Regions from separate parts of the Variovorax sp. ISS6 genome, predicted to be linked through region 1. Evidence: riboswitches for the same ligand, from Rfam matches in the RefSeq annotation. Region 1 holds a riboswitch; the other holds the start of a gene.
The links. A riboswitch is a leader RNA that binds a small molecule or an ion and turns the genes downstream of it on or off. The one in region 1 is predicted to bind glycine.

Region 1 (14,942 bases):
TTCGGAAGCGGTGCTGACCTTGACCTCGATGCCCAGCGGCGCGGCGCGGGTCTTCACCACCTCGATGGTCTGCGGATGGCAGTCGCCCGAGACCAGGAACACGTTGCTCTTGCTCTTCACGCTGCGCTTGGCCAGCGTCATCGCCTCGGCGGCCGCGGTGGCTTCGTCGAGCATCGAGGCATTGGCGATCGCCATGCCCGTGAGGTCGCACACCATGGTCTGGAAGTTGACCAGCGCCTCCATGCGGCCCTGCGAGATCTCGGCCTGGTAGGGCGTGTAGGCCGTGTACCAGGCCGGGTTCTCGAGGATGTTGCGCAGGATCACGCCCGGCGTGTGGGTGCCGTAGTAGCCCTGGCCGATGAAGTTGCGGAACACCTTGTTCTTCGCCGCGATCGCCTTGAGCTCGGCCAGCGCATCGGCCTCGGTGGCCGGTGCCGGCAGCCGCATCGGCTTGCTGCGCCGGATCGCCGCGGGCACGATGCCGTCGATGAGTTCGGCGCGCGTGGCCGACCCGATCACGGGCAGCATGCGTGCCTCGTCGTCGGCATCGATGCCGATGTGGCGGGCGATGAATTCCTCGGCGTTCTCGAGTTCTTGCAGGGTGGGCAGGGCGGCGGGGGTGGGCATGGCGGGCGGGGGAAGAGAAGGGGGAGCGGACTTCCGGACGCGAGCCTTCGCGTCCGGCCATCCGGTTTCAGGGGGTCAGGATTCCTCGGCGAACTTGCCGTAGGCGGTCTCGTCCATCAGCGCGTCGAGCTGCGCCGGTTCGGACAGCTTGACCTTGAAGAACCAGCCTTCGGCCAGCGGCGCGCTGTTGGCGAGCGAGGGATCGGCGCGCAGGGCCTCGTTGACTTCGGTGATCTCGCCCGAGACGGGCATGAACACGTCGGCCGCGGCCTTCACCGATTCGACGACGCCGGCGACATCGCCCTGGGCGAAGCTCTTGCCGACCTCGGGCAGGTCGACGAAGACCACGTCGCCCAGCGCGTCCTGCGCATGGACGGTGATGCCGACCGTGGCGTTGCCGCCCTCGGCCTGCACCCATTCGTGGTCCTTGGTGTACTTGATGCTCATGTCGAAAAACTCCTCGTGGATAAAAAGTGGCCGATGCCGGGGCGTAGGTTAGCCGCGGTAGTAGCGGGTCGGCACGAAAGGCAGCGTCGAGACCTCCATCGGCACCGGCTTGCCGCGCACGATGGCCTGCACCCGGGTGCCGGGCTCGGCGAAGGCGGTGGCCACGTAGCCCATGGCGACCGGCCGGTCGGCCGTCGGGCCCAGCAGGCCGCTGGTGACCTGGCCGATGTCCTGGCCCTCGAAGGACTGCAGCGGCGTGCCGTCGCGCACCGGGATGCGCTCGAGCGCGACCAGGCCGACGCGGCGGCGCTTGAGCGTGTCGTGGTCGAGATGGCCGGCCGCGCCGGTGGCGGCGGTGAGCTGGGCCAGGATCTTCTCGGCGCCGGGGAAGCCGCCCGCGCGCGCGCCGCCCGTGCGGCGCACCTTCTGGATCGCCCAGTTGAGCGAGGCCTCGACCGGCGTGGTGCTGGTGTCGATGTCGCTGCCGTAGAGGCACAGGCCGGCCTCGAGCCGCAGCGAGTTGCGCGCGCCCAGGCCGATGGGCTTGACCTCGGGCTGGGCCAGCAGCAGCCGGGCCAGCGCGTCGGCGTCCTTCGCGGCGACCGAGATCTCGAAGCCGTCCTCGCCGGTGTAGCCGCTGCGCGTGACGAAGGCATCGATGCCGCCGATCTGCACGGCGCCGCCGGTCATGAACACGAAGCGCTCGATGCCGGGCGCGAGCCGCGCCAGCGTGGCCGCGGCCTGCGGTCCCTGCAGCGCGAGCAGCGCCTGATCGGGCAGCGGCTGCACCTGGCAGCGCTGGCCGATCTTCTGCTGGATGTGGGCGATGTCGGCCACCTTGCAGGCGCCGTTGACGATCACGAACAGCGAGCCGTTGCCTTCGTTGAAGAACATCAGGTCGTCGAGGATGCCGCCCTGGTCGTCGAGCAGCAGGCCGTAGCGCTGCTTGCCCGCGGGCAGGTCGATCACGTCGACCGGCATCAGGGTCTCGAAGGCGGCCGCGGCGTCGGGGCCCGACAGGCGCAGCTGGCCCATGTGGGAGATGTCGAACAGGCCCGCGGCCTCGCGCGTATGTTTGTGCTCGGCCATCAGGCCGGCGGGGTACTGGACCGGCATCGAGTAGCCGGCGAAGGGCACCATGCGGGCGCCGAGTTCCAGGTGCAATGCGTGCAGCGGGGTCTTGAGCAGTTCGGATTCGGGGGCGGAAGCAGCCACGGGGCACTCCTGGGGGCAGCAATCGAATGCCATGGCTCGCGCCATGGGGCCACCCCTGCTGTCCGCTTTACCTGAGAGATTCGCCCCACGATCGGGGTTTGCTCCTTCGGTGGACCGGGCGCCTGCGGCACCGGCCTCTCTCCAGCAAGGAAACGCCGTCCCGCGAGGGCCGGCGCTGTGTCAGTCCTTTTGCCTGAGCGTTCGGGGGTTCCCTGCGCCTTCGGCGGCCCCGTGCGGGGCTCTCTCCTGACCCGGGCGAGTGTAGTGGATTGCGGGCCGCTTCAGCCGCGGCGCCGCAGCCGGTCCGACAGCGCCTGGCAGATGGCGTCATGGGCCCGGCCGGCGGCGGCCGAGTGGGCGAAGAAGCCGAAGAACGGGTGGAACATGTCGTCGAAGGCCAGCAGCCGGGTCGGGACGCCGGCCGCCTCGAGCCGGTGCGCGTAGGCCAGGCCTTCATCGCGCAGCGGGTCGTGGCCGGCGACGGCGATCAGGGTCGGCGGCAGGCCCGCGAGCTCCACCGCGCGCAGCGGGGAGGGCGGCACCTCGGCGGCGCGGTGGGCCGAGGCGCCCATGCTGAGCCGGGCGATCTCGCGCAGGTCGGCGGGCGCGAGCATCGGGTAGTCGATGCCGCGGGCCTCGATCGCGGCCACGTCGCGCGCCATGTCCAGGCCCGGCACCACCAGCAGCTGGGCCGCCAGCGGCCGCGCGTTGCCGCGCAGCGCCAGCGCGGTGCAGGCGGCCAGGTTGGCGCCCGCGCTCTCGCCGGCCAGGGCGATAAGGGACGGATCGCCGCCGAGGGTTTGCGCATGGTCCAGCGCCCAACGGGTCGCGGCCAGCGCATCGTCGTGCGCGGCCGGGAACGGGTGCTCGGGCGCCAGCCGGTAGTCCACCGAGACCACCACGGCTTCGACGTCGCGGCAGAGCTTGCGCGCGATGTCGTCCATCAGCTCGACGCTGCCGAGCACGAAGCCGCCGCCGTGCAGGAACACCACGGTCGGCAACGGCGCTTCGGTCGAGACGGGCCGGTAGACCCGCACCGGCACGCGCAGGCCCTGGTGTTCGGCGACGCGGTCCTCGGTGGAAGCCACGACCGGCAGCGTCGTGCGCTCGCGCGCCGCCATCACCGCGCGGCGCATGCGTTCGCGCGCCTCGCCGGGCGTTCCGGAGAACGGCGGTGGCGCCTTGTTCGCGCGCATCGCCGCGACGATCGCGGCGAGCTGGGGATCGAGCGGCGCGTTCATTGAAGCCCCAGCACGTAGGCCTGCGAGTCCGCCGCGCGCTGCCGCAGCCGATCGAGGTCCACATCGAGCAGGCGGCCGTCGCGCTTCACCGGCCGCCCCGCGACGAACACGCTGTCGACATTGCCCGGATGCGCCGCCAGCACCACCGCGCCGACCGCGTCCGAGACCGGCGCCAGGTTGAGGTCGTCGGCGCGGATCAGCACCACGTCGGCCTGCTTGCCCGGCGTGAGCGAGCCCACCTTGTGCGCGAGCCCGTTCGCCTGCGCGCCAGCCAGGGTGGCGAAGCCCAGCACGTCGCGCAGGCCCAGCGTCGCCGGGGCGTTCTTCGTCTTCGAATGGCCGCCGCCCATCCACGAGCGGTAGTAGGCCAGCGCGTGGCGCATCTGCGTGAACATGTCGCCCGCGCACTTGGTCTCGGTGTCGCCGCTGAGGCTGGGCCGGATGCCCACGGCCAGCAGCCGGTCGAACGGGATGTCGCCCATGCCCTGCGCATTGAGTTCGCAGTGCACGCCGAGCGAGGCGCTGACGCCGGCGTCGGCCATCATCGAGAACTCGTCGGGGTGCGAGCAGCAGCAGTGCACGAAGGTCAGGTCGTCGCCGAGCACGCCGGCCTCGTGCATCTGCGCGATGCCGCGCGCGGCGGCGTTGCGTGCGTAGGCACCCATGTGGATGCTCGAGCGGATGCCGAGTTCGCGCGCCAGCCGCAGGTCGCCGAGCCAGGTCTCGCGCCGCGCCATCTCGGGGCCGCGCGCGGCCATCGCGAGCGTGAGCAGCTGGTCGTCGCTCGAGAAGTAGCGTTCGCGCAGCCGCCGGATGTCCTGCGGATGGCCGCGCTCGCTGTCGAACATCCACGAGGCACCATCGACCAGCGGCCAGCCGTGCGCGAACACGCCGCGGATGCCGGCGTCGCGCAGCGCCGCGATCGCCGCGTCGGAATGCTCGGGGCTGTTCTGCACGTGCGACCAGTCGAGCAGGGTGGTGATGCCGCTGTCGAGCGCCGCGACCGCGCCCAGCAGCGTGCCGGTATAGACGTCCTCGGGCCGGTAGGCCGCGCCCTTGGCGCCCAGCATCTCGGCGAAGTAGACCTGCGAATCGATGTCGGCATAGCGATGCCGCACGCAGCTCTGCCAGGTGTGGCGATGCGTGTCGACGAAGCCGGGCAGCACGATCATGCGGTCGGCCTCGATCCGTTCAGCATCGGGAGCATCGATGCTCGGCGCGATCGCGACGATGCGCTCGCCCTCGATCAGCACGTCACCGCGGCGCAGCTCGCCGATGGCCGGGTCCATGCTCAGCACCCAGCCACCCGCGATCAGCAAGGGCCTGTCTTCGTTCTTCATCGCATCACCTCCTCATCCAGCGCGAGAGTTCGGCCTCGACCTCGGCGACGCGTGCCACGTCCGCGCCGGCCCAGGCCACATAGGCATCGGGCCGCACCAGCATCGCCTGCACGCCGCGCATGGCGGGCGGCACGCGCGCCACGCGGGCCGGCATCAGGGTCACGGGCAGGCCCTTCAGGTCCAGCGATTCGAACTGGCGCGAGTTGCCCTCGAGATCGAGCAGCAAAAAGCGCCGTTCGCGCAGCAGCTCGGCGACGCGCACCGAGCGGCCGTCGCGCGTGACGAGGTCGAAGTCGGGCAGCCGCTGGCCGGCCAGCGGGTGGCGGTCGGCCTCTCCCGCGCGGCTGGGGTAGGGCTGCTCGAGCCCGCACAGCTCCAGCACCAGCTGGCGCTGCACCTCGGGCAGCGGAATGATGTGTTTGGCCAGCCGGCGCTTGAGCGCCACTGCGTCGGGCTCGAAATTGAACTGCAGCACGCACTGCGCCTTCACGCTCTCGAGCAGCGCATGCATCACCGGCAGGCGCTCGGTGTCGTAGCTGTCCAGCGTGGCCTCGTCGGCCACGCCCGTGACGACGTTCGCGAGCTTCCAGCCCAGGTTGAAGGCATCCTGCAGGCAGAAGTTCATGCCGACGCCGCTGGCCGGGTAGTGGATGCGCGCCGACTCGCCGACCAGGAACACGCGCCCCTGGCGCAGGCTGCTGACCGCGCGCATCTGGTCGTCGAAGCGCGAGGCCCAACGGAAGCCCTCGATGCCGAAGTCGCTGCCGAGCACGTCGCGCAGGCACTGCTTCGCCTCCTCGAGCGTCACCGGCTCGTCCTTGGTCGCATGGCGGCGGTCGCGGTGCACGATGTTGAAGCGCGTGATGCCCTCGCCGAAGGCATAGCCGCGCACCCAGCCCATCTCGTTGTCGGCGCCGGTGCGCCCGCCGGGCCAGGGCGCGCTGAGCTCCGCGTCGATCACGATGCCGCGGAAGGTGCCCGAGTGGCCCTCGAAGGGCATGCCGCACTGGGTTCGCACGGTGCTGCGGCCGCCGTCGGCGCCCACCAGGTAGCTGGCGCGCAGTGTCGATACCGCGCCCGACGGATCGGCCACCTCGATCTCCACGCCCTCCGTGTCCTGCCGCACCGAGCGCACCTCGGCGCCGCGGCGAAGCTCGGCGCCGCTGTCGGCCGCCCAGCTCCAGAGGATCTCCTCGGTCATGTTCTGCGGCAGCCCGAGCGTGAAGCCGAAGCGGGTGTCGAGGTGCTCCCACTCGATCGACTGGAAGCCGGCCCAGATGTGGCTCGAGCGGAAGGGGTAGTCGAGGATCTGCCTCGTGCGCTCGATGAAGCGGTCGGCGATGCCGCGTGCGTCGAACAGCTCGAGCACGCGCGGCAGCAGCGTGCCCGCGCGCGACTGCACGCCCTCGACGCGCCGCTCCAGCACCAGCGTGCGCGCGCCCGAACCCGCCAGCTCGGCCGCCATGGTCAGGCCCGAGGGGCCGCCGCCGACGACGATCACATCCCACTGCATTGAATCTCCGGTCACTCGATCTCCTTGGAAAAAACCTTTTAGAAGGCGTGCGTCATGCCGACCTCGAACGCCGACTGGCGACGGCCTCCGGCCACGGCCTGGCTGCGCAGCACCGCCTTCTGCCCGGGCCCCGCCTTCTGCAGCACGCCGAGCAGGTACAGGCTGGTGCGCTTGGACAGCGCGTAGTCGACGTGGCCGTGCACCTGGTCCCAGCGGTAGCTCGCGAGCTTCGTGAGCGAATAGCCGCCGCCGACGCGCAACTGGTTCGTGAGGTACTTGTAGGCGCCGACGTCGAGGGTCCGCGCCGTTTCGGTCTGCGACAGGCCGTCCGCCGACAGGCGCGTGTGGCTGTAGTTGCCCATCCAGCGCCAGCCGTCGTTGGTGTAGGCCAGCCCGACCGTGGCCGTGTCCTGCGTCTGCGACACGGTCCTGCCCGGGGTCTTGGAGAAGTCGACGCCATAGAGGGCGGGCACGCCGAGCCGGGTGACGGGCGCATAAGGAATGCCCCGGACCGACTCCCAGATCGCGAGCGCCTGCAGCGGCCCGCTGGCATAGCTGAGTTCCGCGCCGACGGCGCGCCCGACGTTGGTGGTCGAATCCGGCTCCGCGAAGCCGTACATGGCGCCGAACTGGAAGCCGCCGAACACCGGCGACTTGTACTTGACCAGGTTGCTCAGCGAGTTGCCGACCGTGCGGTCCAGGTTGCCGGGATGGGTGGCGAGCAGGGAGGTGTAGCGCTCCGAGGTGAAGGGTGTCGCGTCGGCGAGCAGGTCATACATCGCGCCCAGCGTGAGCGTGCCCCAGGTGCCCGAGCTCAGGCCCATGTAGCTCTCGAGCGGCGCGAGCGTTCCGCTGTCGACGAAGACCGAGTTGCTCCAGCGGAAGATCGCGCGTAGGTCGCCGCCCAGCGATTCGCTGCCGGTCAGGGCCAGGAAGGGCGCGGCATGCGTCGAGGTCATCTGCAGCTGGCTGCGGCCGCCCGAGTCGCGGGTGTAGAGCACGCCGCTGCCGAGCAGGCCCGACAGCTTGAGCTCCGATTGCGCCTGCGCGCCTTGGGCCAGCGAGAGTCCCGACAGGACGAGCAGCAGGGCCTGGGTGTTGCGTTGGATCATGGCGTGGCGCCCGGCAAGCGTCGAGATCACGACGGCACCCGCTGCTCGAAGGACGCGCCCGAGGTCTCGCGCCGCGCGAGCCGGCCGCCGAGCAGCAGCGCCGCGCCGACCGCGACGCAGCCCGACAGCGCGAACACCGTGGCCATCGCCGAGGGCAGGGCCAGCGCCTGGCCGTCGTAGAGATGGCGCGCCACCAGCGCGATCAGCGTGGGCGAACCGGACTGCGCGATCAGTCCGTTGAGCACCAGCACGATCGCCATCACCATGCCGATGTTTCCGGCCGGCACGGTGCGGGCCACGAAGGTCGAGGCGACCGCCATGAAGCTCCACGAGCACAGCACCACCAGTGCGTCGAGCACCCAGAAGGCGGTGAGCTCGCCGACCAGGCACATCGAGACGCTGAACACGGTGGCGGCCGCGGCCACCGCGGCGCCGATGCGCGCGATCGCCGCCAGCCCGGTGGCGCGGTCCAGCGCCACGCCGACCAGCCACAGACCGAGCGGGCCCATCGTCATCAGCAGGCCGCCCTGCATCAGGCCGATGTCGCGCAACTCCATGCCGTAGCGGCGCGCGATCATGGTGGGCACCCAGGCCGCCATGCCGAAGCCGATCATCGAACTGCCCACCGCGTAGGTGAACAGCGGCACGAACAGCCGTCGCTGGCCGGCCAGCCAGCGCAGCACGGCGCGCAGGCTCTGCTGCGGACGGGCCGCGGCATCGTGCTGCGCCCTCGGGTCCCTGAAGCAGAAGATCAGCAGGCTCAGCGGCAGGCCGGCCACGCCGATCATGAACAGCGTCATCTGCCAGGCCGACACCTCGCCCACGAAAGGCAGCGAGTGGATGCCCGAGGCCTGCACCAGGTGCAGCAGCGGCCCGCCCAGCACCAGCGACAGCCCGGTGCCCAGCATCATCGACATGGTGTAGACCGAGAGCGCGCGGGCGCGGCGGTGGTCGTCCACGCCGTCGCGGATCAGCGAATAGGAGGAGGGGGGCGTCAGCGCCTCGGCCGCGCCGACGACGGCGCGCGCGATCACCAGCGCGATGAAGGCGGTGGCCGCCGCGTTGGCCGCCACCGCCGCCGACCAGACCAGCACGCCGGTGGCGATCACGAGGCGGCGGTCGAAGCGGTCGGCCAGCCAGCCGGCCGGCAGGCCGACCAGGATGTTGGCGACCGCGAAGGCGGTGCCGATCAGGAAGCTGATCTCGATATCGCTGACGCCGAAGTCGCGCTGGATCGGACCGACCATCAGAACCAGGATGTTCTTGTCGATCTGGGCCAGCATGTTCAGCAGGGTCAGGCAGGCCACCAGGGCCCACTGCGCGAGTGCGCGCTTGCGTTGGTCTTGCATCTCGTCTTGTCTCCGGTTGCTTGTTCCGCGAGCTCGCGATGGCTCGTTGGAGGCGATGATCCAAGCCGGTGGTGCATATGCAAAATTCATTCTTTAAATGCGATGCATTTGCCGTGCAAATCAAGGAGACGAAACCATGCGCTTCAACAAGCTCGACCTCAACCTGCTGGTGGTGCTCGATGCCGTGCTGAGCACGCGCAGCGTGAGCCGCGCCGCCGAGCGGCTGTACCTGAGCCAGCCGGCGACCAGCCTGTCGCTGAGCCGGCTGCGCGAATACTTCGAGGACGAGTTGCTGGTGCCGGTGGGCAAGACCCAGGTGCCGACCGCGCTCGCCAACGAGCTGATGAAGCCGGTGCGCGACGTGCTGCTGCAGCTGCAGACCATCACGCGCGCGCGGCCCGGCTTCGACCCGGCCACCTCGACCCGGCGCTTCACCATCGAGTCCTCGGACTACGTGATCAGCGTGCTGCTGTCCGAGGTGGTGCGGCGCGCCGCGACGCTCGCGCCGCTGATGCAGTTCGACCTGCGTGCCATGAGCCCGCAGATGCGCGAGCACCTCGACAGCGGCGAGATCGAGCTGCTGATCTCGCCCGACTTCGCGATCGTGCCCGGGCATCCGTCCGAGCCGCTGTTCGAGGACACCTTCTCCTGCCTGCTGTGCCTCGACCAGCCGGTGAAGGGCAAGCGGCTCGGCGCCGAGCAGTACTTCGAGTCCGCCCACGTCGGCATCGAATGGGCCGGTGGCCGGCGCGTGACCTTCGACGCGCGGCTCATCTCCACCGGCCGGCGCACGCGTCGCCAGGACGTGATCGCGCCCAACTTCACGCTGGTGCCGGAGCTGCTGCTGGGCAGCGCGCGCATCGCCACCTTGCCGACGCGGCTCGCGCACCAGATGGCGCGGCGATTTCCGCTGCAGGTGCAGCCCTGTCCGATCGAGATCCCGGGCTTCACCGAGAAGCTGCAGTGGCACAAGCACCAGGACCGCGACCCGGCGATCGTCTGGCTGCGCTCGCTGCTGCGCGAAACCGCGCGGGGGCTGCCCGAATTAAAGGACTTGAAGGCCGCGCGTTCAACACCGCCGCGGCGGCGCGCCCGAGCTCAGTGAACCACTTCGGCCGGCGGCAGCAGCCGCTCGATGCGCTCGCGCAATGACTCCGCGCGCTCGGCGCCGGCCGTCTTCTCGACCTCGGTCAGCATCAGCGCGGCGATGGTCAGCATGGCCTCGCGGTCGCGCGCCTCGCGCAGCGCGTCGCGCATCTGCAGCGCGAAGCGCGGATCGCGGCGCACGAACATGCGCTCGCAGATGTCGAACAGGAACATGCGCGTGGTGGCCAGCGAGCGCTTGCCGTCGAAGGCGTCGGCGGCGGTCGAGACGTGGATGGGTTCGGCGGCCGGCGCGGGCTGCGGTTCCGGCGCCGCGGCCTCCACCGCCTCCACCACGGCCACCGTGCGCGGGTCGTGCAGGTAGCCGCGCTCCACCAGCGTCATCAGGGCCTGCTCGGCATCGCCGCGGCTCGCGAACAGCGGGCTGAAGTCGGTCAGCGAGCGGCGGCCGTCGGCCATCAGCAGCAAGGCCCGTTCGCGCTGGCTCAGGGTGCGCTGTCCGCCCTGGAGTTCGTCGCGCGCCTTGTCGGTCTTGGTGGGAAACATGCGGTGCCGCCGGGTCCGGGATGGAGCCCGAGCATCGCGGATGCGCGTGACATCTTCATGAAGCGCGGAACACCAAAGGCTTAAGCATCGCCCGTGCGAGCGCTGCGGGTTTCGCGCTTCCGTTCGGCAACCCGGCAAGCCCTCGCGACAAGACCGGAACGCGCTCCGGACGGCGCGGGCTGCACCGGATGTTGCCGACCCCGATGAGCACGAGCCCGACCTTTCGCGACCTGCCGATGCGCGCGCCGGCCATTGCGGCGAACACCGCCGCGCGGGCCGAAGCCTATCGCGCCGACATCGACGGCCTGCGCGCCGTCGCGGTGCTCGCGGTGGTGTTTTTCCACGCCTTTCCGCGCGCGGTGCCCGGCGGCTTCATCGGCGTCGATGTCTTCTTCGTGATCTCGGGCTTCCTGATCACCTCGATCCTGCTGCGCGCGCAGGCCGAGGGCCGCTTCAGTTATCGCGACTTCTATGCGCGGCGCGTGCGGCGCATCTTCCCGGCGCTGCTGCTGGTGCTCGCCACGGTGCTGGCCTTCGGCTGGTGGGTGCTGCTCGACGACGAGTTCAGGGCGCTCGGGCGGCAGGCGGGCGGCGGCGCCTTCTTCGTGGCCAATCTGGTCTTCTGGCGCGAGGCCGGCTACTTCGACGCCGCGGCCGAGCTCAAGCCGCTGCTGCACCTGTGGTCACTGGGCATCGAGGAGCAGTTCTACATCCTGTGGCCGGTGCTGATCGCGCTGAGCTGGCGCCGGCGCTGGCCGCTGCTGCGCGTGCTGTGGCTGGTGGCGATCGCCTCCTTCGCGATCAACGTGCTGGGCATCCATTCGCATCGCGGGGCCTCGTTCTATTCGCCGCTGTCGCGCGCCTGGGAACTCGCGGCCGGCGGCATCGTGGCCTGCCTGCAGCTGCGGCCGGGCCACGCGCCGCCCGCGGGCTGGCGTGCCCACCTGCTGTCGCTGGCGGGCGTGGCGCTGATCGCGATCGGCCTGGCAACGGTGCGCGCCGACAAGGCCTTTCCGGGTGGGTGGGCGCTGCTGCCGGTGGCGGGCGCGGCCTGCTGCATCGCGGCCGGCGGCGGCGGCGTGCTGAACCGGCGCCTGCTGTCGAACCGCGTGCTGGTGTGGATCGGCCTGCTGAGCTATCCGCTGTACCTCTGGCACTGGCCGGTGCTGAGCTTCCTGCGCATCGTGCTGCCGCGCGAGCCGCACGAGCTCACGGGCCTGGCCGCCTCGGTGCGCGTGGCGGCGCTGGCCGCGAGCCTGCTGCTGGCCGCCGCGACCCATGGCTGGCTCGAGCGCCGGCTGCGCGCTCGCACGGGCGGCGCCACCGTGCGCTGGCTCGGCGCGGGGATGGTGCTGGTCGCGCTCGCGGGTTGCGCGGTGCAGGCCGGGCTGCCGGCGCGGCTGCACGGGCCGGCGCTGCAGCGCATGGCCGATGCGGCGGCCGACCGCGACTACCACGACGGACCGACCACCGGCGAACTCGGACCCTTCGTCACCTACCGCATCGGCGAGGGCGCGCACAAGGTGCTGCTGATCGGCGACAGCCACGTGATGCAGTACGCGCCGCGCGCCGCGGCGCTGGCACAGCGCGCGCCCGGGCGCATGGCGAGCTCGTACTTCACGGTGTTCCTGGCCTGCCCGCCGATCCCCGGCGTGTTCGCGCGCCAGGGCATCGAGTGCGGCGCGCGGCGTGACGAAGGGCTGCGCATGGCGCTCGAGGGACCGTTCGAGACGGTGCTGGTCGGCGCCTGCTGGAACTGCTACTTCACCGAGACCCTGGGCCTGCCGATGGGCTTCGACCTGCGCGAGGGCGAGGCCGCCTATCCGATCGAGCGCAGGGAAGGGGAGGCGCGCGCGCTGGCCGCGCTCGAGGGCCTGCTGGCAGCGCTGGTGCAACGCGGCAAGAAGGTCTACCTGCTGCTCGACAACCCGGGCGGCAGTGGGTTCGACCCGGCGCGCATGCTCGAGGGCAGCCGGCTCGGTTCGTTGCGGGTGTCGCGCGAGGTCACGACGCCGCAGCCGCTGTCGCAGGCCGCGCTCAACGACCAGCTGCTGCGCATCGCGGCGGCCAGCGGCGCCAAGGCCATCGACGTCACGCGCCGGATGTGCCGCGGCGGCCGGTGCGATCGCACCCTGCCGGACGGCAGCCCGGCCTTCATCGACGAGCAGCACCTGCGGCCGGCCTTCACGCGCGCGCATGCGGACTGGCTCGACGAGGTGCTGCTGCGCGGCCCGCCGCCCTGAGCCATGCCTTCCTGAAGCACATTGTTGCAATCGGGCATTGCGGGTTTTGCGGCGCCGTTCGTCAAACGGGGGATGCGACAGACACCGATGCACCGTTCTCCACCCTCCGCCCCGGGCGCCGGACCGCGCCGCGGGCTCGCCGATAATCGGGCGCCCCGCGGCCGGCGGGGCGCCTTCTTCCCGTGCCAGCCATGACGGATCTCGTCTCCACCCCCAGCGTCGAAACGCTCTACGGCGACCACCATGCGTGGCTGCAGGGCTGGCTGCGCCGCAAGCTCGGCAATGCCTGCGATGCGGCCGACCTGGCGCAGGACACCTTCATGCGCGTGCTCGGCCGGCCGCGCGAGCTCGCCGAACTGCGCGAGCCGCGCGCCTGGCTCACGACCATCGCGCACGGCCTCGCGGTCGACCACGTGCGGCGCAAGACGCTCGAGCGCGCCTGCCTCGACGCCATCGCCCACCTGCCCGAGCCGCAGGCGCCGTCGCCCGAGGCGCAACTGATGCTGGTCGAGGCGCTGGTGCGCATCGACGCCATGCTCGACGGGCTCGCGCCCAAGGCCCGCAGCGCCTTCCTGCTGTCGCGGCTCGAGGGCCTGGGCTACAACGAGATCGCGCGGCAGCTCGGCGTGAGCCTGAGCTCGGTCGAGAAATACATGGCGACCGCGATCCGCCACTGCCTGTCGCTGCGATGAGCGGCCGCGCGGCGCCGGAGGGCGGCGCTCCACCCGAGGTGCTCGACGAGGCCATCGCCTGGGCGGTGCGCCTGGGCTCGGGCAGCGCCGGCGCCGAGGTCCAGGCCGCCTGCGAGGCCTGGCGCGCGGCCGATCCTCTGCACGAGCAGGCCTGGCGGCAGGTGCAGTCGGTCGAGGAGGCCTTCCGCCAGGTGCCGTCGGGCACGGCCTCGCTGGCCCATGGCGCGCTGCAGTCGGCCGCCGGCCTGCAGGCCCGCGGCCGGCGTCGCGCGATCCGGCTGCTGGGGCTGGTCGCGGCCGGCGGCGTGTTCGGCGCCTGGCTGTGGCGCGAGGCGCCCTGGCTGCAGCGCACCGAGTACCTCACGGCGATCGGCGAACGCCGCCGCGTCGTGCTGGCCGACGGTACCGAGCTGAGCCTCAACACCGGTTCCGAGGCCGAGGTGCTGTTCTCGCCGCTGCGCCGGCTGATCGTGCTGCGGCGCGGCGAGCTGTTCGTGCGCACCGGCGCCGACGCCGACTCGCTGGTCGGCCGCCGCAGCTTCTGGGTGCATGCGGCGCAGGCCCGCTTCGAGGCCATCGGCACGCGCTTCGGCGTGCGCCAGGCCGGGAGCGAGACGCGGCTGTCGATGAGCGAGGGCCAGGTCGCGATCCACGCGGGCGACGCGCCACCCGTGCTCGCGCAGGCCGGCGACCGCTTCGTGGTGCGCGCGAACGGCGCGGCGCCCGAGCGCGCCGCCGAGGCCGGCTTCGAGGCCGATGCCTGGACCGATGGCGCGCTGGTCGCGCGGCAGATGCGGCTCGATGCCTTCGTGGCCGAGCTCGCGCGCTACCGCCAGGCGCCGCTGGCCTGCGATGCCGAAGCCGCGTCGCTGCGCGTGTCGGGCGTGTTCCAGCTCGGCGGCGCCGATCCGGTGGGCCGCGCGCTCGACGCGCTGGTGCGCACCCTGCCCGTGAAGGTGGAGCGCGGCGCCGGCGATGCATTGACCGTGGTGCGGCGCTGAGCATGCGCGTGCCGATCCGTTCGCGGCGGCTGCCGGCCCGCCAGGGCGTGCTGGCGCTCTGCCTCGGGCTCGCGCTGTGCGGCCAGGCCGCCGCGCAGCCGGCCGACGGCATGGCGCGGGAACGCATCGAGCTGCCGGCCGGCACGCTCGAGGACGCGCTCAATGCCTTCGCGCGCCGCGCGGGCATCACGCTGTCCTTCGATCCCGCGCTGGTGCGCGGCCGCGCGAGCGCCGCGCGCTCGGTGGCGAGCGCGCCCGCCGAGGGGCTGGCCGCGCTGCTCGCGCCGCATGGCCTGCAGGCGCAGCGCAGCGAGGCCGGCGGCTACCTGCTGCGGCCCGGCACGCCGCAGCCGGCGCAGCAGGCGCAGGAAGGGCAACTCGCCCCCGTGACGGTCGAGGCCGAAGCGGAGCGCGCGGAGGGCCCGGTGAACGGCTACGCGGCCCGGCGCAGCGCCACCGCGAACCGCATCGACACCGCGCTGGCCGAGACGCCGCGCGCGGTCAGCGTGGTG
Region 2 (14,942 bases), 3.4 Mb from region 1:
CCTGCAATTCGGCGTCGTCGAGATCGAACCAGCGGCGCGTGTTCGGGCGCGACGGCGTCTTGCCCGGTTCGATCGCGATGATCTCGGCATAGGCGCGCGGAAAGGTCTCGCTCGCGACCTTCAGCAGCCGGTTGTGGGTGCCCATCAGCGGATGCGCGCCGCCGGGCGCGGGCACCACGCCCAGCGTGGCCTCGCACCAGGCCACGCCCTCGGCCAGCGAGGCGGCGGCGATCACGAGGTGGTCGACTTCGGCGTGCATGGCGCGGTCTTCCGGGTTCAGAGCGTGACGTTGCCGTCGATGCAGGTCACGGCATCGCCGCCGACCCAGATCCGGCCTTCGGCGTCGCGCTCGATGTGGACGCGGCCCGCGCGGCCCAGGCACTGGCCCTGCGCGGCCAGGTAGCGCGCGGGCATGTGGCCGTCGGCGATCAGCCATTCGGCCAGGCTCGCGTTGAGGCTGCCGGTGACCGGATCTTCCTGCACGCCGACCGGCTCGGCGAAGGCGCGCACCTCGAGGTCGATCCTCGCGCCGTCGTCCAGCGGCACGGCGGGGCGGTTGCCGAAGGCGCGCGCCTCGCGGTTCGAGCGGCCGATCAAGAGCGAGGTGTCGTGCACCGTGGGCACGCCGGCCACGCCGGCCTTCACGCCCAGTTCCTTCAGCGCGCGATGGTCGGGCGCGAGCGCGAGCACGGCGTCGGCATCCTCGAGCAGCAGGCCGAACCAGACCGGGCCGTTGTCGAGCACCTGCGCGGCGATCACCTGCTGCGCCTTCAGGCCCAGCGCGCCGGCCACCTTGGCCAGCAGCGCGGGGCTCGGCGCGCTGCGCTTGAGCGGCGGCGCCGCGAAGGCCAGCCGCGTGCCCTCGCGCCGCAGCGGCAACAGGCCGGCGCCGCATTGCTGCACCACCTGGCCGGAGGCCTTGGGCTGGCCGCCGGCCTGCAGCCAGGCATGGCAGCTGCCGATGGTGGGATGGCCCGCGAACGGCAGCTCGCCGCCAGGCGTGAAGATGCGCACCCGGTAGTCGGCCGCGGGATCGGTGGGCGGCAGCAGGAAGGTGGTCTCGGACAGGTTGGTCCACTGCGCGAAGCGCTGCATGGCCGCATCGTCGAGTCCGTCGCCGTCGATCACCACGGCCAGCGGATTGCCGAAGTAGGGATGGGCGGTGAAGACGTCGACTTGCTTGAACGGGCGGGATTTCATTTCTTACTCGAGAGGGAGATCGAGCACGCCGCGCGCGCCCGGACGGAGGAGCAGGTCGTTGAACCAGCGCTCGACATTCGGCCAGCCGGGCCGGCGGTACTCGGCGGCCGGCAGGTTGAACCAGCGGTGCGCCTCGCAGCCGATCGGGATGTCGGCCATGGTGAAGCGCTCGCCGGCGATGTAGGGATGGCGCGCGAGATGGGCGTCGAGCAGGCCGAACAGCGCCTCGCTCTCGCGCACCGAGGCCTCGATCAGCGCCGGCTGGCGTTCGGCCGGCGGCGTGCGCACCCATTGCACGAAGGCATCGCGGCTCGCGCGGTTGAGGGTGGTCTGCTGCCAGTCCATCCAGCGCTCGGCGTCGAAGCGCGCGGGCAGGTCGGCCGGGTAGAAGGCGCCGTGCGAGTACTTGGCGCAGAGGTAGCGCACGATCACGTTCGATTCCCAGAGCACCACGCGCTCCGCACCCTCGCCGTCGTCGATGGTGGGCACCATGGCGTTGGGATTCAGCGCCAGGTATTCCTCGGTCTGCACCACGCCGAAGCGGCCGCCGGCCTCGGTGCGCTGGAAGTCCAGCCCGAGTTCCTGCGCGCACCACACCACCTTGCGCACGTTGATCGAGCTGATGCGGCCCCAGATGTTGAGCATGTCGTCGTCTTTCCTTGATGTTTGGGGGTTCGTGTTCGGGTCAGTCCCGCATGATGCGCGCGGTGCCCGAGACGCGGATCGAGCTGCCGGGCGCGGCCGGGATGTCGGCGTGCAGGCGCGACAGCATGCCCATGTCCTCGCCCTGCACCACGTCGATCGCGCCGCCGTGCGGCCAGCCGATGTCGCGCAGGTAGCCCGCCAGCGCGGCGGTGGCGGCGCCGGTCGCGGGGTCTTCGTAGACGCCGCCCGAAGCGAAGGGATTGCGCGTGTGGAAGCGCTGCGCGCTCTCGGCATGCAGCAGCACGATGGTCGTGAGATCGAAGCGGGCCATCAGCGCGCGGCCGGCCTCGAGCTCGTAGCGCATCGCCGCCAGCGCCGCGCGGCTCCCGAGCGCCAGCACCAGGTGATCGGCGCCCGCATGGGCGACGGCCGGCGGAATGCGCGCATCGAGCGCGGCCGCGTCGAGGCCGAACAACGCCAGCGCGGCCGACAGCAGGGCCGGCACGGCGGCGGCGCTGCGCGTGGGCGGCGACTGCAGCGAGGCCTCGACGGTGGCGCCGTTGCGGCGGCCCTCGACCGTGATCCGCGCCTGGTTCAGCGTGAGCGGAAACACGCCGTCGCCGTGCTGCAGCGCGAGCGCCGCGCCGAGCGCGATCGTCGCGTGGCCGCAGAACGGCACTTCGGACTGCGGCGCGAAGTAGCGCACGCGCCAGCCGTCGCCGGTGCGCGCGGCGAAGGCGGTCTCGGAGAAGCCCACGTCGGCGGCGATGCGCTGCATCTGCGCCTCGGGTGGCAGGGCCTCGGCGATGACGACGCCGGCGGGATTGCCGCCTTGCTCGCCATCCGAGAAGGCCGCGATCTTCAGGACATTCATGGGGACCTCTTCAGCGCGGCACGGGCCGGTCGAGGAACAGCAGGCGCACCGCGAGCGCCAGCATCACGCTGGCGAGCAGGCCGCGCTGGAACTTCTCGGCGCCGGGGCGGCGTTGCAGCCAGCGGCCGACCTGTCCGCTGCAGGCGCCCAGCAGGGTGTTGAAGCCCAGCGCCGCCAGCGACAGCACGATGCCGAGCTGCACCAGTTGCAGCGGCACGCTGCCGCGCGCGGGATCGACGAACTGCGGCAGGAACACCATGAAGAACAGCAGCGCCTTCGGATTGACCAGGTTGTTCAGCAGGGCCATGCGCACGATGCGGCCGAAGCCGGCCGGCCGCGCCTGCACGCCCGGGCGCAGGCCGCCGCCGCTGCGCAGCGCCTGCGCGGCGAGCCACAGCAGGTACAGCGCGCCCGCGTAGCGAAGCAGGTCGAAGGACGGTGGCCAGGCGGCCACCAGCGCGGTCACGCCGGTGGCGGCGAACAGCGTGTGCACCAGGTCGGCGGCCGAGATTCCGAGCGCCGCCGCGAAGCCGCCGCGCGGGCCATGGGCCACGCCGTGCGAGAGCACGAAAGCCATGTTCGGGCCCGGCGACAGGAACAGCGCCAGCACCGCGAGCAGGAACAGCGATAAGGTGGCGAGGCCGATCAAGACAGGCTCCGGTGGCTGCGCGCGCTCAGATCTGCGCGGCCGCGAGCTGCTTGTCGCCGGCCAGCGCGAGCTCCTCGCGCACCGTTTGCGCCAGCGCGGCGATCGCGGTGTCGATCTCCTCGACGCTCGCGGTCACGAACGACAGCCGCAGCGTGCGCGCGTCGCCTTCGCCGGCATAGAAGGGCGCGCCGGGCACGAAGGCCACGTTGCGCTCGACCGCCTTGGGCAGCAGGGTCACGGTGTCGATGCCCTCGGGCAGGCGTGCCCACAGGAACATGCCGCCCTTGGGCGCGTTGAACTTCACGTCCAGGCCGGCCATCTCGCGCGTGAGCGCGGCGCTCATCGCATCGCGCTGGCGCTTGTAGAGCGCGCGGATGGTGGGCACGTGGCGCTCGAGGAAGTTGTCCTTCATCACGGCCGACACCATGCGCTGCGTGAAGATCGGCGTGTGCAGGTCGACCGCCTGCTTGGCCTGCAGCAGCTTCGGGTAGATGGACTTGGGCGCCACCAGGAAGCCCAGGCGCAGGCCCGGTGCCAGCACCTTCGAGAACGAACCGAGGTAGATCACGCCCTCGGGGTTGCGCGCGGCCAGCGGCAGCGGCGGGGCTTCGTCGAACCAGAGCTCGCCGTAGGGGTTGTCCTCGACGATCGGCAGGCCGGCCGCGGCGGCGGCGGCCGACACGGCGGCGCGCCGTTCCTCGGTCATGGTGCGGCCGGTGGGGTTCTGGAAGTTGGGCAGCAGGTAGATGAAGCGTGCATCCTTGGCCTTGGCGACCAGGTCCTCGACGATCACGCCGTCGTCGTCGCTGGCCACGCCCACGGGGTTGGGTTCCATCGGGCCGAAGGCCTGCAGCGCGCCGAGGTAGGTCGGGGTCTCGACCAGCACCTTGCTGCCCGGATCGATCAGCACCTTGGCGACCAAGTCGAGGCCCTGCTGCGAGCCGGTGGTGATCAGCACCTGCGAGGGATCGACGTTCCACGGCAGCATGTCGGCCACCGCCTGGCGCAGCGGCGCGAAGCCCTCGCTGGCGGCGTACTGCAGCGCGGCCTGGCCGTCGTTGTGCAGTACCTCGGCGCAGGCGTCGGCGAAGGCCTGGATCGGGAAGGTCTTGGGCGAGGGCAGGCCGCCGGCCAGGCTGATGATGCCGGGGCGCTCGGTGACCTTGAGGATTTCACGCAGCACCGACGGGTTCATCTTGGCGGCGCGGGCGGCGAGTTTCCAGTTCATGGGAGTCTTCTTTCTGACGGTGAGGGGCGATGCGAACGAACGGGGTGCGGATGCGAGGGTAAGACGGCGGGCGCGATCAGTCCACGGCGCCGACGGGCCCGCGAATGGCGGGGGCGGCGGGCGCCGGCGGCTGCGACAGCCGCTTGCCGACCACCACCGTGGCCACCACCGCGGCCGCGAAGCCCAGCGTGACCACGTCGAGCGGCTCGCCCAGGAGCGGGATCGACACCAGGATCGAGAGGAAGGGCTGCAGCAGCTGCGTCTGGCTCACGCGCAGCGCGCCGCCGAGGGCCAGGCCGCGGTACCAGGCGAAGAAGCCGATCCACATCGAGAACATGCCGACGTAGACGAAGCCCAGCCAGGAGGCGGTGGCGATCGGCTGCACGGGCCACAGCACGAGCGTGGCCGGCAGGGTGACCGGCAGCGCCATCACGCAGACCCAGCAGATCACGCGCTCGGCGCCGAGCGCGGGCGTGACCTGCGCGCCGTAGATGTAGCCGAAGGAGGCGGCGATCACGGCGCCGACCAGCAGCAGGTCGGCCCATTCGAAGCCGAAGCCGTGGCCGTTCTGGCTTGCGCGCACCAGCGAGAACACCACCACCAGCAGGCTGCCCGCGATGGCGCAGAGCCAGAAGCCGAGCCGCGCGCGCTGGTGCAGCACCCAGGCCGCGACCGCGGCCGTGACCAGCGGCAGCAGCGCCGTCACCACCGCCGCATGGCTGGCCGTGACCACGCGCAGCGCATAGGCCAGCAGCAGCGGAAAGCCGATGCAGTTGCCGAGCACCGCGATGCCCAGCGGCCTCCACTGGTGGGGCGCCGGCCGCGGCGAGCGCGTGACCAGCAGGAACACGGCCGACAGCAGGCCCGCGAGCGCGGCCCGGCCGAGCGTGACGAACCACGGCGAGAGCTGCGGCTGCGCCTGCGTGCCGGTGGCCAGCCGCGTCATCGGCAGCGTGACCGCGAACAGCGCCACGCCGATCACGCCGAGCCACATGCCGAGGGTTTCGTCCTTGATCTTCATGGCGGACCTAGACGCGCAGCATCCACCAGGCGGTGAGCACCAGCACGGCGGCCATCGCACGGTTGAACCAGGCGAGGCGCTGGCCCTTCGACAGCCATTCGCGCAGCAGCGCGCCGGCCAGCGCATAGGTGAAGTTGCTCGCGAAGGCGTAGACCAGCATCACGGGCGCGACGATCGCGAAGCGGTGCAGCGGCTCGGCCTGGCCCGCGATCCAGCCGGCCACCAGCGTGAGCGCCAGCAGCCAGGCCTTGATGTTGAGGAACTGCAGTGCCACGCCCTGCACGAAGCCGACCGACAGATTGGCATCGTCGGCGCGGCCCAGCGTGGTGCTGGTGGCGAGCTTGAACGCGAGGTACAGCAGGTAGGCGATGCCCAGCGCCTTGATGGCCCAGCGCAGCGCGGGCGCCGCCATCACCAGCGCGCCCAGGCCGGCCGCGCACAGCGCGAGCAGCAGGGTCCAGCCCACGGGCACCGCGACCACGAAGCGCATCGCGCGCGGCAGGCCGCCGTTGGCCGCAAGGGTGGTCGACAGCGTGGTGTTGGGGCCGGGCGAGAAGCTCATCGCCGTGGCCAGCACCAGCAGGGCGGTGAATTCTTGCCAGTTCATGACACACACTCTAAACTTTGGACCATTACAGTTCCAGTACAGATGGCCGTACACACAGCCAATCTGTATCGGGCTTGCGTACAACACAGATCGAACGTCGATGCTGACACGAACCTCGTCCCAGTCGCTGACCGCCCAGCTGGCCGATCGCCTGGCCGAACGCATCCGCAACCGGCTGCTGCTGCCGGGCGCGCGGCTGCCCTCGGTGCGCGAGTGCGCGCGCCAGCAGGGCGTGAGCCCCTACACCGTGGTGGCCGCCTACGACCAGCTCTTGGCGCTCGGGCTGGTGGAGGCGCGGCGCCAGCGCGGCTTCTTCGTGCGCGATTCGGGCCGCGACCCCGGCCGCGACCCGGCCCAGCCGCCCGGCGACCCGCTGCAGGTCAGCGCGCTGTCGATGGTCACGCAGATGATGGCCTCGCGCACGCCGGCCGACGCCAGCTCGCTGATCCGCAGCATGTTCCACCGCCCGAGCGACAAGCCGCAGCCCGGCATGGGCGTGTTCCCGCCCGACTGGCTCGACTCCTCGTTCATGCCGACGGCGGTGCGGCGCATGACCAGCACCGCGATGCTGCAGGAGCTGTCGCTGCAGTACGGCGAGCCCGCGGGCGACGCGGCGCTGCGGCGCAGCCTGTCGCAGAAGCTGGTGGGCATCAACGTGCCGGCCGCGCCCGACCAGATCGTGACCACCATCGGCGCCACCCATGCGCTGGACATCGTGAGCCGCACCATGCTGCGCGCCGGCGATCCGGTGATGGTCGAGGAGCCCGGCTGGGCGCTCGAGTTCGCGCGCCTCGAGGCGCTGGGCATGCGCATCCTGCCGGTGCCGCGCCGCGCCGACGGGCCCGACCTCGACGTGATGGCGCAGTACTGCGCGCTGCACAGCCCGAAGCTGTTCGTCAGCGTGAGCGTGCTGCACAACCCGACCGGCTACAGCCTGTCGCCCAACAGCGCGCACCGCGTGCTCAAGCTGGCCAACGAGCACGACTTCCACATCGTCGAGGACGACACCTACAGCCACCTCGCGCCCGAGCACGCGACCCGGCTCAGCGCGCTCGACGGGCTGCAGCGCACCATCTACGTCAGCGGCTTCGCGAAGATCCTCGCGCCCAACTGGCGCATCGGCTTCCTGGCCGCCTCGCCCGCGCTCAAGGAGCGGCTGCTCGAGACCAAGCTGCTGGCCACCCTGACCTCGCCCGCGCTGTTCGAGCGGGCGCTCTCGTGGTGCATCGACCAGGGCCAGCTGCGGCGCCATTCGGAGCGCGTGCGCATCCGGCTGGAGGGCGCGCGCGCGCGCGCCGCCAAGCTGGTGCTGGCGCACGGCTGCACCTTCGCGTCCGAGCCCGCGGGGCTGTTCGGCTGGGTCGACACCGGCGTCGACACCGACGTGCTGACCCAGCGCATGCTCGACCAGGGCTACCTGCTGGCGCCGGGCTCGCTGTTCCATGCCCGCCGGCCGCCCACCACGCTGATGCGCATCAACTTCGCCAGCTCGCAGGACGCGAGCTTCTGGAAGGTCTTCGCCAGGACGCGCGACGAGCTTTGAGTCGGGCGGGGCGGGCCCTGCCTTGGAGTAAGCTGGCAGCACAACACCCGCCAGACCGGAGACCTGCCGCATGAACAAAGCCAGCCAACCCTTCGATTTCAGCCAGTTCGTACCCGGCTTCGACTTCCTCAAGAACCTCGCGGCCGGCGCGAGCGGCGCCGGTTCCGTGCCCGGCATCCCGAGCATGGCGAGCTGGGTGGCGCCCACCATGAGCGTCGAGGAGGTCGACAAGCGCATCCAGGAACTCAAGACGGTGCAGTACTGGCTCGAGCAGAACGGCCATGCGCTCAAGGCCACGATTCAGGCGCTGGAGGTGCAGAAGATGACGCTGTCCACCCTGCGCGGCATGAACGTGCGCATGGAGGACCTCGCGGGCGCGTTCACGCGGCAGGCGAATGCGGCGGCCGCGGCGGTCAGCCCGGCGCCGGCAGCCGCGGCGCCCGAACCCGAGGTCGAGCTCGAGGACGAAGAGGAACTCGACGCGGAGGAGGAAGAAGAGGAGGAAGAGGCACCGCCGCCGCGCCGCAAGGCCAGGCCGGCCGCCAAGGCCTCGGCCAAGTCCGCCGCGGGCGATGCCGCCGGCGGCGCGGTCGACCCGCTCAAGTGGTGGGGCTCGCTGACCGAGCAGTTCCAGCAGATCGCGAGCACCGCGCTGCAGGACGCGGCCCAGCTCAAGATGCCGGCCGTGACCCAGCCGCTGGCCGACGCCGTGGGCAAGGCCATGGGAACCGCGAGCGCCTCGCGCAAGTCCACCCCCCGCAAGGCCTCGACGGCCGCCAAGCGACCGGCGGCGAAGAAGCCGGCCGCGGCGCCCGCGGCCCGCAAGCGAACGGGCGGCCGACGCTGAGCCGCCTTGTCCTGAACATCGAACGAAGCAGGTTGGCACGATGAAGTTGTTTCCCTCCGGTCACGCCACCCATCCGCAATGGCGCATGGCGGCCGGCCTCGTGCTGGCCCAGCTGCGTGCGCAGATGGCGCTGCCCGACTACGCCTCGGCACCCACCCTCGGGCTGCTCTACATCACCGACCACTATGCGGTCGACGCGCAGGAGATCCTCGACCACCTGAGCGCCGAGCTGCCCGAGGTGACCGACTGGGCCGGCACCGTCGGCGTCGGCGTGTCGGCCAACAATGCCGAGTACTTCGACGAACCCGGCCTGAGCCTGATGCTCTGCGCGCTGCCGAGCGACCAGTACCGCGTGTTCTCGGGCGTGGCGCCGCTCGCCAGCTCCGAGATGAGCGGTTTCGAGGCCCACACGGCGCTGGTGCATGCCGATCCCGCCACCCCCGACCTGACCGAGCTCATCGGCGAGATGGCCGGGCGCACCGACACCGGCTACCTGTTCGGCGGCCTTTCGTCGGGCCGCGGCGGCGCGCTGCAGTTCGCGGTCGGCGGCAACGGCAACATCCGCGGCCAGGGCGCGGCCGGCGGCGTGTTCTCGGGCGGCCTGTCGGGCGTGGTGTTCGGCGAGGGCGTGCGGCTGGTGTCGCGCGTCACGCAGGGCTGCCAGCCGCTGCGCTCGGGCAGCGCGCGCGAGCGCGAGATCACCGAGGCCGACGGCAACCTGGTGCTGCAGCTCGACGGCGAGCCCGCGCTCGACGTGCTGCTGGCCGACCTGCAGGTCTCGCTCGAGCGGCCGCAGGAAGCCATCGAGGCCGTGCGCGCCACCCTGGTGGGCCTGGTCGATGCCGGCAGCGACGGCATCCGCCGCACCGGCGACCTCGGCGCCGACGTGCTGGTGCGCCACATCATCGGCCTCGACCCCACGCGCCGCGGCATCGCGATCGCCGACGTGGCCGAGGCCGGCATGCGCCTGAGCTTCTGCCGCCGCAACGCCCAGGCCGCGCGCGCCGACCTGATGCGCATCTGCGCCGAGATCCGCGAGGAACTCGAGCCCGAGGAACAGACCCTGGCCACCGCGCGCGCCGTCGCCGCCGGCGAGGCCGAGGCGGCACCGCATCCCGCGCGGCGCATCGCCGGCGCCGTCTACGTGAGCTGCTCGGGCCGCGGCGGCCCGCACTTCGGCGCGCCCGGCGCCGAGCTGCAGATCGTGCGCCATGCGCTGGGCGACGTGCCGCTGGTCGGCTTCTTCGCCGCGGGCGAGATCGCGCGGCACCACGTGTATGGCTACACGGGGGTGCTGACGGTGTTCACGGCGGACGACTGAGCGTCCGCCTTGCTTCGGAGGCTCAGCCCAGCGCGGGCTGGGCAACGCCTGCAACGCCCCTGGGCATCCCCGCGAACGCGAAATCCACCTCCGGCGCCAGCCCGCTCACGATGCGCGCGATCGACTTGCCCGAGCCGCAGGCATGGGTCCAGCCGAGCGTGCCGTGGCCGGTGTTGAGGTAGAGGTTCGCGAGCTTGGTGCGGCCGATCAGCGGCACGTTGCTCGGCGTGGCCGGGCGCAGGCCGGTCCAGAACTGGGCTTGCGCGGTGTCGCCGGCGCCGGGGAACAGCTGCTCGACGCGGCGCACGATGGCTTCGCAGCGCACGCGGTTCAGGTCGCGGTCGTAGCCGTTGAGCTCGGCCGTGCCGGCGATGCGCATGCGGTCGCCCGACTCCGAGGTGTAGCGCGAGAACACCAGCTTGTATTCGTCGTCGGTCAGCGAGACCTGGTAGGCCTTGCTCGCGTCCTTGACCGGCAGCGTGACCGAATAGCCCTTGGCCGGATAGATCGGCAGCCGGATGCCCAGCGGCGCCGCCAGCAGCGGGCTCAGCGAACCCATCGCCATCACGAAGGCATCGCCGCGGATGCGCTGGAAGCGGCCCTCGGCATCGGTGGCCTCGACGTGGTCGATGGCGCCGCCCACCTCGCGCAGCGCGGTGATGGTGTGGCTCATCAGGAACTTCACGCCGGCCTCGGCCGCGCGCTTCGCGAGTTCGCGCGCGAAGCGGTTGGCGTCGCCCGATTCGTCCTCGGCCGTGTAGGTGGCGCCGGCGAGCCGGGGCCGGATATGGGCCAGCGCGGGCTCGAGCTTCACGGCCTCGTCGGCCGAGATCACCTGGCGCTCGCAGCCCAGCGCGCGCATCTGCTCGGCGGGCGCGAGGGCGCCGTCGAACTCCTTTTGCGTCGTGTAGAAGTGCAGGATGCCCTGCGTGCGCTCGTCGTAGCGGATGCCGGTGTCGCGGCGCAGCTGCTGCAGGGTGTCGCGGCTGTAGGTGCCCAGGCGCACGATCTGCTCGATGTTGTGGCGCGTGCGCGCGGGCGTGCACTCGCGCAGGAACTGCAGGCCCCAGAGCCACTGGCGCATGTCGGCGCGGATGCGGAACAGCAGCGGGGCGTCTTCCTTGCCCAGCCACTGCAGCACCTTGAGCGGCGCGCTGGGATTGGCCCAGGGCTCGGCATGGCTCACCGAGATCTGGCCGCCGTTGGCGAAGCTGGTCTCGGCGGCCGGCGTGGCCTGCCGGTCGATCACGGTCACGTCGTGGCCGAGTTGCTGGAGGTAGTAGGCCGAGGTCACGCCGAGCAGGCCGGCGCCCAATACGATCACGCGCATTTCAAGTACCTTTCGAGGTCGAAGCGCTTGAACGGCGTGAAGGTTGTGCTACTGAATAGATAGCGCGCAACCGGACGGCCGTCCAATTGCCGCTCCCCCTGTCCTCGGTACCTGAGAGTTTCATCCGCTGCACCTCGCAGCGGACTTGCTCCTTCGGCGCAGCACGGCCGCGATGGGCGATGTGCTGGCTCTCCAGACGGCGTTTCAGTGGTTGCAGTACAGGTCCCGCGCGAAGCGTGGAGCCGACCTGAGCGTTTATGGGAGTTTGCGCCTTCGGTGGGGCTGCCTGCGCGATGCATGCGGCCCGCTCTCCTGCAATGGGTGGCGATTGTAGGCGGGCCGCGGGCACCGGCCAACCCCGGGATTCGGCCTTGCGCACGGGTGGGATAATCCACGCCCGGCCGCGCCCGCGCGGCTTCGGGCTTTCGACCACGCGACTCAGCAATCACACAGCACAGGGGACTCCATGATCCTGGTTACCGGCGGCGCCGGCTTCATCGGCGCCAATTTCGTCCTCGACTGGATCGCGCAAGGCGACGAACCGGTCGTGAACCTCGACAAGCTCACCTACGCCGGCAATCTCGAGACCCTGGCTTCGCTCAAGGGCAATCCGCGCCATGTCTTCGTGCAGGGCGACATCGGCGACAGCGCGCTGCTCGACCGCCTGCTGGCCGAGCACAAGCCGCGCGCGGTGGTCAATTTCGCGGCCGAGTCGCACGTGGACCGCTCGATCCACGGCCCCGAGGATTTCGTGCAGACCAACGTGCTCGGTACCTTCCGACTGCTCGAGTCGGTGCGTGGTTACTGGAACGCGCTGCCGGCCGACCAGAAGGCGGCCTTCCGCTTCCTGCACGTGTCGACCGACGAGGTCTACGGCTCGCTCTCGAAGACCGACCCGGCCTTCACCGAGGAGAACAAGTACGAGCCCAACAGCCCGTACTCGGCCAGCAAGGCCGCCAGCGACCACCTCGTGCGCGCCTGGCACCACACCTACGGCCTGCCGGTGCTCACCACCAACTGCTCGAACAACTACGGCCCCTTCCATTTCCCCGAGAAGCTGATCCCGCTGATGATCGTCAACGCGCTGGCCGGCAAGCCGCTGCCCGTGTATGGCGACGGCATGCAGGTGCGCGACTGGCTCTACGTCAAGGACCACTGCAGCGCGATCCGTCGCGTGCTCGAAGCGGGCCGGCTCGGCGAGACCTACAACGTGGGCGGCTGGAACGAGAAGCCGAACATCGAGATCGTGAAGACCGTGTGTGCGCTGCTCGACGAGTTGCGTCCGCGTGCCGACGGCAAGGGCTACGCCGAACAGATCAGCTACGTCACCGACCGCCCTGGCCATGACCGGCGCTACGCCATCGACGCGCGCAAGCTAGAGCGCGAGCTCGGCTGGAAGCCGGCCGAGACCTTCGACACCGGCATCCGCAAGACGGTCGAGTGGTACCTCGCCAACGGCGACTGGGTGCGCAACGTGCAAAGCGGCGCCTACCGCGCCTGGGTCGAGAAGCAGTACGACGCGAAGGCTTCCGCATGAAGCTGCTGCTGCTGGGCAAGGGCGGACAGGTCGGCTGGGAACTGCAGCGCAGCCTCGCACCGCTGGGCGAGCTGGTCGCGCTCGATTTCGACAGCACCGACTTCCACGCCGACTTCAGCCGGCCCGAGCAACTGGCCGACACCGTGCGGCAGGTGCGCCCCGACGTGGTCGTCAATGCCGCCGCCCACACCGCCGTCGACAAGGCCGAGAGCGAGACCGAGTTCGCGCGCAAGCTCAACGCCACCTCGCCCGGCGTGGTGGCGCAGGCCGCGCAGGAGCTCGGCGCGCTGATGGTCCACTACTCGACCGACTATGTCTTCGACGGCAGCGGCACCGCGCCCTGGAAGGAAACCGACGCGACCGGCCCGCTGAGCGTCTACGGCCGCACCAAGCTCGAGGGCGAGCAACTGGTGGCGCGGCACTGCGCGAAGCACCTGATCTTTCGCACCAGCTGGGTCTATGCGGCGCGCGGCGGCAACTTCGCCAAGACCATGCTGCGGCTGGCCAGGGAGCGCGACAAGCTGACCGTCATCGACGACCAGTTCGGCGCGCCCACCGGTGCCGAGCTGCTGGCCGATATCACGGCCCATGCCATTCGCGCCACCTTGCAGGACCCGTCCAAGGCCGGGCTCTATCACGCGATCGCGAGCGGCGAGACCACCTGGTACGGTTACGCGCGCTACGTGCTCGAACTCGCGCAGCAGGCCGGCGTCGAGCTCAAGGCCGGGCCGCAGCAGGTCGAGGCCGTGCCGACCAGCGCCTTTCCCACGCCGGCCACCCGGCCGCACAACTCGCGCCTCGACACCTCGAAGCTGCAGGCCGCCTTCGGGCTGGTGCTGCCGCCGTGGCAGAACGGCGTCGCGCGCATGCTGCGCGAGATCCTCTGAGTCCGGCATCCGCGCCGAATACGACACCCGAAGAGAAGAGATACCAACGATGACCATCCAGACGACGCAGCGCAAAGGCATCATCCTGGCCGGCGGCTCGGGCACGCGGCTGCACCCGGCCACGCTCGCGATCAGCAAGCAGCTGCTGCCGGTGTACGACAAGCCCATGATCTATTACCCGCTGAGCACGCTGATGCTCGGCGGCATGCGCGACATCCTCGTCATCAGCACGCCGCAGGACACGCCGCGCTTCCAGCAACTGCTGGGCGACGGCAGCCAGTGGGGCCTGAACCTGCAGTATGCCGTGCAGCCCAGTCCCGACGGGCTGGCGCAGGCCTTCATCATCGGCGACAGGTTCGTCGGCAATTCGCCGAGCGCGCTGGTGCTCGGCGACAACATCTACTACGGCCACGACTTCGTGCACCTGCTGTCCGACGCCGATGCGCAGGCCAAGGGCGCGACCGTCTTCGCCTACCACGTGCACGACCCCGAGCGCTACGGCGTGGTGGCCTTCGATGCGCAGGGCAAGGCCAGCAGCATCGAGGAGAAGCCGCTCGAACCCAAGAGCAGCTACGCCGTGACGGGCCTCTATTTCTACGACAACCAGGTCGTCGACATCGCCAAGGCCGTCAAGCCCAGCGCGCGCGGCGAGCTCGAGATCACCGCGGTCAACCAGGCCTACCTCGACCTCGGCCAGCTCAACGTGCAGATCATGCAGCGCGGCTATGCCTGGCTCGACACCGGCACGCACGAGAGCCTGCTCGAGGCGGGCCAGTTCATCGCCACGCTCGAAAATCGCCAAGGCCTGAAGATCGCGTGTCCCGAGGAGATCGCTTGGCGCAACGGTTTCATCGATAGCGCGCAGCTCGAGAAGCTCGCCGCGCCGCTGGCCAAGGGCGGCTACGGCAAGTACCTGCAGCGTCTCTTGAAAGAAGAGGGGCGGCCGTGAAGGTCATTCCCACCACCATTCCCGATGTCCTCGTCATCGAGCCGAAGGTGTTCGGCGACGCGCGCGGCTTCTTCTTCGAGAGCTTCAACGGCAAGGCCTTCGACGAGGCCGTGGGGCGCCATGTCGAGTTCGTGCAGGACAACCATTCGCGCTCGGCCCAGGGCGTGCTGCGCGGCCTGCACTACCAGATCCAGCAGCCGCAGGGCAAGCTGGTGCGCTGCGTGCGCGGCGCGGTGTTCGACGTGGCGGTGGACATCCGCCGCTCGTCGCCGACCTTCGGCCAGTGGGTGGGCAAGGAGCTCAG

Region 2: another riboswitch for glycine. It lies ahead of AC1HIL_RS08370 (D-amino acid dehydrogenase); the one in region 1 lies ahead of gcvT (glycine cleavage system aminomethyltransferase GcvT).

The regions. Positions count from the first base shown of each region.
Region 1 is NZ_JAWRZC010000001.1:5,206,904-5,221,845, reverse strand. Features, by position in the region: gene gcvP (aminomethyl-transferring glycine dehydrogenase) at 1-627, opposite strand, end outside; gene gcvH (glycine cleavage system protein GcvH) at 703-1,074, opposite strand; gene gcvT (glycine cleavage system aminomethyltransferase GcvT) at 1,123-2,322, opposite strand; glycine riboswitch at 2,338-2,444, opposite strand; glycine riboswitch at 2,465-2,548, opposite strand; gene AC1HIL_RS24235 (alpha/beta hydrolase) at 2,571-3,530, opposite strand; gene AC1HIL_RS24230 (amidohydrolase family protein) at 3,527-4,870, opposite strand; gene AC1HIL_RS24225 (FAD-dependent monooxygenase) at 4,875-6,398, opposite strand; gene AC1HIL_RS24220 (porin) at 6,422-7,495, opposite strand; gene AC1HIL_RS24215 (MFS transporter) at 7,522-8,844, opposite strand; gene AC1HIL_RS24210 (LysR family transcriptional regulator) at 8,981-9,949, shown strand; gene AC1HIL_RS24205 (hypothetical protein) at 9,943-10,494, opposite strand; gene AC1HIL_RS24200 (acyltransferase family protein) at 10,698-12,737, shown strand; gene AC1HIL_RS24195 (sigma-70 family RNA polymerase sigma factor) at 12,929-13,429, shown strand; gene AC1HIL_RS24190 (DUF4880 domain-containing protein) at 13,426-14,430, shown strand; gene AC1HIL_RS24185 (TonB-dependent siderophore receptor) at 14,433-14,942, shown strand, end outside.
Region 2 is NZ_JAWRZC010000001.1:1,813,856-1,828,797, forward strand. Features, by position in the region: gene AC1HIL_RS08315 (VOC family protein) at 1-259, opposite strand, end outside; gene AC1HIL_RS08320 (PhzF family phenazine biosynthesis protein) at 277-1,200, opposite strand; gene AC1HIL_RS08325 (glutathione S-transferase family protein) at 1,204-1,845, opposite strand; gene AC1HIL_RS08330 (PhzF family phenazine biosynthesis protein) at 1,886-2,719, opposite strand; gene AC1HIL_RS08335 (LysE family translocator) at 2,730-3,368, opposite strand; gene AC1HIL_RS08340 (aminotransferase-like domain-containing protein) at 3,394-4,596, opposite strand; gene AC1HIL_RS08345 (DMT family transporter) at 4,673-5,617, opposite strand; gene AC1HIL_RS08350 (LysE family translocator) at 5,625-6,224, opposite strand; gene AC1HIL_RS08355 (aminotransferase-like domain-containing protein) at 6,325-7,767, shown strand; gene AC1HIL_RS08360 (PhaM family polyhydroxyalkanoate granule multifunctional regulatory protein) at 7,838-8,614, shown strand; gene AC1HIL_RS08365 (FIST signal transduction protein) at 8,655-9,935, shown strand; gene AC1HIL_RS08370 (D-amino acid dehydrogenase) at 9,958-11,265, opposite strand; glycine riboswitch at 11,354-11,471, opposite strand; gene rfbB (dTDP-glucose 4,6-dehydratase) at 11,732-12,802, shown strand; gene rfbD (dTDP-4-dehydrorhamnose reductase) at 12,799-13,689, shown strand; gene rfbA (glucose-1-phosphate thymidylyltransferase RfbA) at 13,739-14,638, shown strand; gene rfbC (dTDP-4-dehydrorhamnose 3,5-epimerase) at 14,635-14,942, shown strand, end outside.